Regions from separate parts of the Idiomarina sp. 017G genome, predicted to be linked through region 1. Evidence: predicted binding sites of a transcription regulator. Region 1 holds the regulator's gene; each other region holds the start of a gene.
The links. Region 1 encodes ArgR, which controls arginine synthesis, uptake and breakdown. Its sites were predicted from a motif close to ANTGAATANNTATTCANT; they were not measured.
Positions count from the first base shown of each region.

Region 1 (3,148 bases):
TTGGTTATCAGCTGTGGTGGTGCAGGCAGTAACGCCCAGCAAACCAAAAATAAGTATCAGATTACGCATGATTTTTCCTTGCGGTGTCATAACGAATACAGGCATTCTATAATGCCTCTTACGCTAATTAATGTAAAAGCGAATAGAACGAACCCACAAAAATAACAGTTAAATGGGAGAATAGGGTGGATAAAGCTCAGTCAGGAGTCTACGCGGAACCTAATCTGCATGGTCTGACGTTGTTTTGTCACGTCATGAGCGACGACGTTGAAAGTTTACGTCGCAAGTTAGCTCGTTTTCCAGCAATTTTACGCGATCTTGACGCCCGTTTCTCTGAAGGCATGTTAACAGGCTTTGTTGGCATAGGGGCGGACTACTGGGATATTCTTTATCCGCATAAGCGACCGCTTCACTTGCAGGCTTTTCCCGAGCTCAGCGATGGCGACCGTGAAGCGCCAAGACACCCCTATGATCTTGTTATACAGATTCGTTGTGATCGTTTTGACGCTAACTACTTGGCGGGACGCACGTTAATGGAATGGTTTGGCTACGACATTGAAGTGGCTGAGCAAATCCGTTCCTTTCGTTATCTGGACGGCCGCGACTTAACCGGCTTTATCGATGCGCCGGATAACCCGCGGGGTATGCGCAAGCGTAAAGTCGCTTTAGTTGAGGCGCAGGACGATGCGGACTTTGTCGACGGCAGCTACTTATTCGTACAGAAGTTTCGGCATGACTTGCGTCGTTGGGACTACTTAGGCCCTGAAAAGCAGGAGCTGCTAATGGGACGCGAGAAAGTATCTGGTGAACGTTTATCAGAAGCCAAAATCGAAGGTGTCACTCACGCTGCGAAAAGTCGCTTAATTGATAGTAGCGAACAGCCTATTCCACTATTGCGGCAGAATATGCCCTGGGGCGACTTGCGCGAACAGGGGCTTCTGGCAATGTATTTTAGCCATTCGCCTAAAATGGTTGTTCAGTGGCTAAAGAACCGTTATTACGCCGACGAACAGGGAGCTTACGACCCTTTACTAGATTACTCACAAGCCGTGTCCAGCTCAGGTTTTTTTGTTCCTTCAATGCGCTTTATGGAAGCGAACAAAGAAGTTGCCGACGACATAGCTGACTATGAAGAGGGCAGTACCGCCTGATTCGCAAACAGCTCGCGTACTTTTCGCAGAGTGAATTCAATATCAGCAACTTTAAGCGGTGCAATAAAAATCGTGTCGTCACCAGCAATAGTACCAAGTACGCCTTCCTTTTTACCGACCGAATCCAGCAACCGCGCAATTAACTGGGCGGCGCCCGGGCTTGTGCGAATAATGACCATCACATCATTATGCTGAATATCCAGTACAAGCTGGCTTAATGGTGCCCGGGTGGAAGGCACGGCTAAATCAGGCGGTAAACAGTAGACCATTTCCTGTTTCGCATTGCGGGTACGAACCGCTCCTTGCTTACTCAGCATGCGCGACACTTTAGACTGGCTAATGTTATCAAAGCCCTCGGCTTTTAAGGCGTTAACAATTTCCCCTTGAGAGCCATAACGCTCTTCGCGGAGCAAAGTTTTAAAAGCTTCGAGTAACGTGTCCTGCACCATGTGAGTGTCAAATTCCTATGCTGTTTACGTGCTATAATAATAGACAGTGTACTGCATAAAGATGCGCTATTCGAGTGCTGAATGTGTATCGCGCAAAGTTGTATTTTTATTGATATAGGAGTACAGTTTTGCCCCAAATTCTGCATTTTTAAGCAGTTTAAATTGACCAACAAAAACGGAGTCTGAGATGAAAGTAGCCGTATTAGGTGCGGCCGGTGGTATCGGCCAGGCATTGTCATTACTTCTGAAAACCCAATTACCAGCAGGTTCAGAGTTATCGTTGTATGACGTTGCGCCAGTAGTTCCAGGTGTGGCGGTTGACTTAAGTCATATCCCTACCGACGTGAAAGTAACAGGCTTCGGTAAAGACGACCTGGCATCAGCATTAGTTGGCAGCGACATCGTATTAATTCCTGCCGGCGTACCACGCAAGCCGGGCATGGATCGCTCTGACCTGTTCAACATGAACGCAGGCATCGTTAAAAACTTAGTGCAAGGCGTTGCAGACAACTGCCCTAACGCTTGTGTTGGTATCATTACTAACCCAGTAAACACCACCGTTCCAATCGCTGCTGAAGTACTGAAGCAAGCTGGTTGCTACGACAAGCGTAAGCTGTTCGGTGTTACCACACTTGACGTTATTCGTTCAGAAGCCTTTGTAGGTGAGTTGCGTGGTCTGAACCCGGAAAACGTTAATGTACCAGTTATCGGCGGGCACAGCGGTACCACTATTCTGCCATTGCTGTCTCAGGTTGAAGGCGTTGAGTTTACAGAGCAAGAAATCAAAGACTTAACTCACCGTATCCAGAATGCCGGTACTGAAGTTGTCGAAGCTAAAGCTGGCGGCGGCTCAGCAACCCTTTCTATGGGACAGGCAGCAGCACGTTTTGCATTGTCACTGCTGAAAGGTTTACAAGGTCAGGACACTATTGAATGCACCTACGTAGAAGGCCCGGGCGACAACGCTAAGTTCTTCGCGCAACCAGTACGCTTAGGCAAAAATGGCGCAGAAGAAATCCTGTCTTACGGCAAACTTAGTGCGTTCGAACAAAAATGCATGGACGAAATGCTAGACGGCCTGAAAGGCGACATCCAAACTGGCATCGACTTCGCCAGCTAAGCTGAAATAACTTTCAGCAGTCCGCTTTTGAAAATATTGGGGCGGCTATTACAGGAGACGCTACAAGCTCATCCATGAGCGCTCGACGAAGGCCGTCCCTGGCCTTCGACGCTCCTGTAATAGCCGCCCCAACATTTCCACGCTACTTGCTGAAAGTCATGTAGCCTGACGTTCACGTCAGGTCCAATGTGCAATATCCCACCTGATGTGAACATCAGGCTACCTCCAGATAACCCGCAATGACTTCTCGCCAATACTGACCTTCCCCAATATTTTTCCAGCTAGACGTACGCTCAAATGTTCCAATTGATACACAGTGTTAGCTTTTTAATTATCAGGCTAGAAGATGGTTAAAAGGGGCAGGCTGTTGGATTACGAGCGTTACGAGTGTTGAAGGTTTCCGTGGCGGAGTGTCGAAGGCCATGGAT
Region 1 covers NZ_SNWT01000004.1:177,797-180,944, reverse strand. The annotation lists gene DEU30_RS07805 (DUF885 domain-containing protein) at 1-69, opposite strand, end outside; gene DEU30_RS07800 (Dyp-type peroxidase) at 186-1,151, shown strand; gene argR (transcriptional regulator ArgR) at 1,127-1,600, opposite strand; gene mdh (malate dehydrogenase) at 1,788-2,720, shown strand.

Region 2 (3,148 bases), on a different contig from region 1:
TCAATACGATCAGGCAAAGCAACAGTTTGAAACTGTCGTTAATGATTACCCAGACAGTAATAAACGTGGTGATTGTTTATTAAAGCTTGGTGCTATCGCCAGTGAGCAAGATAAATCGGCAGATGCAAAAGCTTATTACCAGCAAGTGATTGAAGAATACCCGGAAAGTACCGAAGCTAATTTGGCAAAACAACGCTTAAATCAGTAACAACTGGGCAACATGTGTTCGTGAATTAAGCAGTCGCACAGTTTTTTTCAATTTTCAGTTGCATACGCGCACTATTTCAGTAAACTATGCCGCCGTTGCCAAGCAGAAACGGGCAATATTATTGGCGTTGGGTTGTTAGCTCAGTTGGTAGAGCAGTTGACTTTTAATCAATTGGTCGCAGGTTCGAATCCTGCACAACCCACCACGTCGCCGATAAAAATATTTACCAGAATATGGGTTGTTAGCTCAGTTGGTAGAGCAGTTGACTTTTAATCAATTGGTCGCAGGTTCGAATCCTGCACAACCCACCACTTCACTGAATACCCCATTAAGAAAACCACTCAAACCATACTGATGAATTAAGAGTGATACTGACTTAGCTATAAGCATCCCTTGAATTCCGCTATAATAGTCCTCACTTATTAAGAACACTTGGAAAACAAGCCGTAGTATCATGACCGAGATTCAAACTCTGGATAGCCTTGATTATACTTTTCCGCCAAAGCCTAAACCGTTAAGTGCGGAAGAGAAGTCCGAAACCATTAATCGTATTAAGCAGCTTCTGATTGATGAAGACGCTGTATTGGTGGCTCACTACTACACAGACCCCGATATTCAGGCGTTAGCCGAGGCAACTGGTGGCTGCGTGGCCGATTCTTTAGAAATGGCTCGATTTGGTCGCGACCATCCGGCAAAGAAGCTGATTGTAGCTGGTGTTCGTTTTATGGGCGAGACGGCTAAAATTCTTACGCCTCATAAGCAAGTGTTGATGCCAACATTGAAAGCCGAATGTTCCCTTGATCTTGGCTGTCCACCAGAAAAATTTGCTGAATTTTGTGATCAACATCCTGACCGGACAGTTGTCGTTTATGCGAATACTTCAGCAGCGGTAAAAGCTCGTGCAGACTGGGTAGTGACATCCAGTATGGCGCTTGAGCTTGTTGACCATTTGGATGCAAAAGGAGAAAAAATTCTTTGGGCACCAGATAAGCATTTAGGCGGTTATATTGCACGGGAAACCGGAGCTGATATGTTGTTGTGGCAGGGCGCCTGCGTCGTGCATGATGAGTTTAAAGCGAAAGCCCTGCAGGATATGAAAAAGCTTCACCCCGAGGCGGCTATTCTCGTGCACCCGGAGTCTCCGGAGAATATTGTCGCGATGGCGGATGCGGTCGGTTCTACCTCGCAGCTTATTAAGGCGAGTCAGGAATTGCCAAATGAAACCTTCATAGTGGCTACCGACAAAGGCATTTTTTATAAAATGCAGCAGCTGCAACCGAATAAGACCTTTATTGAAGCCCCCACTGCGGGTAACGGCGCAACGTGTCGCAGTTGTGCGCATTGCCCCTGGATGGCAATGAACGGCTTAAAAGCGATAGAAGAAGCGTTAACGGACGGTGGAGAAACACATGAGATTCATGTCGATGAAGCTCTGGGCAAAAAAGCCATGGTGCCGCTAGACCGAATGCTGGAATTTGCAGCGACTTTAAAGTGATTTAAAAGGCTCCTTCGGGAGCCTTTTTACTTTTTGTCTATACAACATATTTGTAACAATAATAGCCCCAGTGCCTACCGAAGCTGATGCCTGCATGGTAATCTAGCTTTATTGAATAATTATTCGAGTGGTATAAGCATGGGACTTTATGATCCAGCTGATGTCCGTGATAACTGCGGCTTCGGCCTTATCGCTGATATTAATGGCGAAGCTCAGCAAGGTTTAATTTCTACCGCAGTAAAAGCGCTGGACCGTATGCAACATCGTGGTGGTATTGGTGCCGACGGTAAAACCGGAGATGGCTGCGGACTACTACTGCAAATGCCCGAGCAGTTTTTCCGCCAGTACGCAGAAACTCAAGGTTGGCAGCTCAGTAAGAAATTCGCTGTCGGTATGGTATTTTTTAGTCGCGATAAGGATAAGCGCGAGTCTGCCCGCCACCTTATTGAGCAAGAGCTTCAACGAGAGACTTTAGCGGTCACTGGCTGGCGTAAAGTTCCGGTCAACAACCAAGTACTGGGTGAAGGCGCTAAATCGTCTGAGCCGGTTATTGAGCAGGTTCTGGTGTCGGCTCCGCCGGGCTGGCGTAAAAAAGATTTGGAAAGACGCTTGTATATGGCGCGTAGACGCGTCGAAAAGCTGATGCCTAATCAGGATGAGCTCTATATTTCCTCGTTGTCGAGTCTGGTCTTAGTCTATAAAGGCCTGATGATGGCAGCTGACTTGCCGGCTTATTACACTGACTTAGCCGATGCCGAAATGAAAACCTCTATTTGTGTTTTCCATCAGCGCTTTTCTACTAATACGGAACCGCGCTGGCCGCTGGCTCAGCCGTTCCGGTTCCTTGCCCACAACGGCGAAATTAATACTATACGCGGGAATCGACAGTGGACGCAGGCAAGAGCTTATAAATTCCAGACCCCCTTACTGCCTGACTTACAGGACGCAAAGCCACTGGTGGGACTGTCAGGCTCCGATTCTGCGTCTTTAGACAATATGCTGGAGCTATTGCTGGCTGGCGGCATGGATTTATTCCGGGCAATGCGCCTGTTGATCCCACCAGCATGGCAGGGCGATGCCACCATGTCTGATGACATGCGTGCCTTTTACGAGTTTAACTCCCTGCATATGGAGCCCTGGGATGGGCCTGCCGGCGTGGTTATGAGTAACGGTCGGCATGTGGCCTGCAGTCTGGATAGAAATGGTCTGCGTCCGGCGCGGTATGTTCTTACCCGTTCGGGTATTCTGACCATTGCCTCAGAAGTGGGTATCTGGGATTACGACGAGCAGGAAGTGATTGAAAAAGGCCGCTTAGGACCGGGACAAATGATGGCGGTGGATACCTATACCGGCAAAATTTGGTATAACGACCAAATTGAAGAAGAACTCAAGCAGCGTCACCCTTATAAACAATGGCTGGAACAACACCGTCGCCACTTGATACC
Region 2 covers NZ_SNWT01000001.1:96,007-99,154, forward strand. The annotation lists gene ybgF (tol-pal system protein YbgF) at 1-208, shown strand, start outside; tRNA gene DEU30_RS00510 (tRNA-Lys) at 338-413, shown strand; tRNA gene DEU30_RS00515 (tRNA-Lys) at 444-519, shown strand; gene nadA (quinolinate synthase NadA) at 663-1,703, shown strand; gene gltB (glutamate synthase large subunit) at 1,842-3,148, shown strand, end outside.
Region 2: gltB (glutamate synthase large subunit) is a predicted target of ArgR. The motif match lies at 1,814-1,831, and genes of this name have one in related genera.

Region 3 (3,148 bases), on a different contig from region 1:
TACCATTGGTATGTTCCATGAGCTGGGAAAAATTGCCTTAACCAAGCTGTATTTGCGTTTATTTGATGATGTGCAGCGCGAATTCGCTATGCAAAGCGTTAACGATAAGTCACCCGAGCGCCACAATACTATTGTCACTTTAACTCCGGACGAACGCTTTCTACGCGACTTAATGCTGGAAAAGGATAAAGACGTGAGCTATCTGGTTGCTGAAGGCTGGGGGTTAAAGCGTGTTCCGGTAAGCAAACACTTATTGGCTTTTACGCAAAGCAAAACGAAAGACAAAGGCTATGAATCTGAATACGCGGAAGCCTTAGCCCAAGCTAATGCTTATTGCGAATTCAGAATGCTGCGGGAAGTGGACCTTGCCAGTCTGGAAGAGGGTAAACATCTACTCAATAAGCATTCAATAACGTCAGAAACTGTTGCTCGCTTGCACAATGTGAGCTTAAAACGCCCGCCAATTGTCGTGCCGGAATAGAGAGGTCAGCACTCAAACTCGGTGTCGATTAATAAATGCTCGAACACTTTACCGATATGCGCTTCCTCGTCAGTGAAGCGCACGCCAACACTTATCATTCCATGCTCTTTGCGCTGATTCATAATTTGACCTGAAAGAGTCAGAGGCTCTTTCTGAGAACCCGAGCCAATACTGATTTTTATATTCATATGAGTGACATTACCTGTCTGGTTCTGCGCCTTAAACACAATTCGACACCCGGCAGAAGAGATATCGACGATAACACCACTGGCCAATTTCTTTTTAGTGTTAGTCTGGCTGCCGTCAGCAGTAACATCGACTGGAATGTGTGTTCGAACCCTCCGCTGTGCGCGTAGTGCGCGATTCTCAATTTCTTTCGGATAATCCAGATACAGCAACCTGAACGGGATATTTGAGACGGCCCGGATCTTTGTTTTAAACGCCAGGCATTCACCCGCTTCTCCCTCTAAAACCAAGCGAACAATAACCGGGTTGCCTTCATATAACACATCGGCATAGCTGCCGTCAGTGCGTGGATTCGGCTGTTTTAACAATAAATAGTTACCGGTATCAAAGCCCACAACCTGAAGCTTGGTGCGCACCTTGGTCGCCGAAGAAAACTCAACATCAATTACGTCGCCCGGACGTAAGTAGGTAAGCTTTAACTGTGGTTGAGATGAGGCGTTCAGGGGCGGAGTCTGATTTTCCATAACGTCTTCTGTTGCCGAACATTTATTCAATAAGTCAGGCTAAATTAACACCAGTTAAAGATCAATGTAATTCTGCGTACTTAAATGTTAATTCGGAGAAAACATTTTCGTGACCTAAAAAATAATGACTAAAGATTCATGGTTTCAGTATGCATTAGCATAACTATTCGTATCTTATGCAAGAAAAGCGTAAACCCTCGGGATTAGGGATTTATAACCGAATTATCACAGACAAACTGCACAAATTTTGGCATAATAGCCGGCTACTTTTAGAGATGAATTTGTTGACACCTTTGTTAACTCGCTAAGGCGATAAGGACGAGAGTAATGACAGACAATAAGACAGTAAACCGTGAAATGTTTAATGATGTAATGGTTCCAAACTACAACCCGGCATCGATGATTCCAGTTAAAGGAGAAGGTGCTCGTGTTTGGGATCAAGAAGGTCGTGAGTATGTCGACTTTGCCGGTGGTATCGCTGTGAACTGTCTTGGTCATTGCCACCCAGCGATGGTGTCAGCCCTACAGGAACAGAGCCAGAAGTTGTGGCATCTAAGTAATGTTTTTACCAACGAACCGGCAATTCGTCTGGCGAAGAAATTAACCGAAGCCACCTTTGCTGATCGCGTTTACTACGCTAACTCAGGTGCTGAAGCCAACGAAGCGGCATTAAAGTTGGCGCGTCGCTGGGCAATTGAAAAGCACGGTGAGCATAAGCAACAAATTATTGCTTTTACCAAAGGTTTCCACGGACGCACCTTCTTTACCGTAACCGTGGGTGGCCAGCCAGCCTACTCTGACGGTTTTGGTCCAAAACCTGGTGCTATTGAGCATGTGGATTACAACAACATCGACGCGCTTAAGGAACTGATTTCCGACAAAACTTGCGCGGTAATGATGGAGCCATTGCAAGGTGAAGGCGGCGTAGTAAGCCCTGACGTGGAATTCGTGAAGGCGGTACGTGAACTGTGTAATGAAAACGACGCGTTATTGATTTTTGATGAAGTACAAACAGGCTTTGGCCGTACCGGTAGCCTCTATGCTTATGAACAGCTGGGCGTAACGCCGGATATTCTGACTTCAGCCAAGGCTTTAGGCGGTGGTTTCCCTATTGGCGCTATGCTGACAACAACGGAAATTGCTGAGCATCTTAAACCTGGTACTCACGGTAGTACTTACGGCGGTAACCCACTGGCATGTGCTGTATCAGAAGCGGTATTTGATGTTGTGAATACGAAAGAAACGCTGGACGGCGTGAAGCAACGTGAGCAGTGGTTCAAAGAGCAACTGGCCGCAATTAACGAAAAATATAACGTGTTCAGCGAAATTCGAGGTCAGGGCTTATTACTTGGCGCGGCAATGAATAAAGAGTACGAAGGGCGTGCGCGCGACTTCTTGCTGGCCGGTCAGGAGCATGGCGTGATGGTACTGATTGCCGGTGCTAATGTGGTGCGTTTTACCCCGTCACTGGTTATTTCTGAAGAAGACATTAAAGAAGGCCTGCAGCGCTTTGAAAAAGCTGTTGCTCAGGTCGTCGGTCAATAACTGAGGCTGTTTTATGTTGCTAATCAGACCCATTAAGCCGTCAGATTACGAAGCGTTATATCAGTGCGCGATTGAATCCGGTCATGGTTTTACTTCCTTACCGGTAGACCAGTCGCTGCTGGAGCGCCGCATTAATGCGGCGCAAAAAGCATTCGCTAAAGACACCGTTGAAACACCGGGCGATGAAAGCTACCTGTTTGTTATGGAAGATACCGAAACCGGTACTATTGCAGGTGTCAGTGGTATTGAAGCTGCGGTGGGTTTGAATGAAGCCTTCTGGCATTACCGTTTGGGTAAAGTTGTGCATCATTCAGAAAAGCTTAATATTTATAATGCGCTGGAAACCTTAACCTTGTGTAATGACTACACAGGTGTTTCTGAGCTATGCACTCTATTTTTGCGTGAACCCTAC
Region 3 covers NZ_SNWT01000012.1:25,643-28,790, forward strand. The annotation lists gene DEU30_RS12700 (HDOD domain-containing protein) at 1-481, shown strand, start outside; gene DEU30_RS12705 (flagellar brake protein) at 487-1,191, opposite strand; gene DEU30_RS12710 (aspartate aminotransferase family protein) at 1,519-2,736, shown strand; gene astA (arginine N-succinyltransferase) at 2,750-3,148, shown strand, end outside.
Region 3: DEU30_RS12710 (aspartate aminotransferase family protein) is a predicted target of ArgR. The motif match lies at 1,315-1,332, and genes of this name have one in related genera.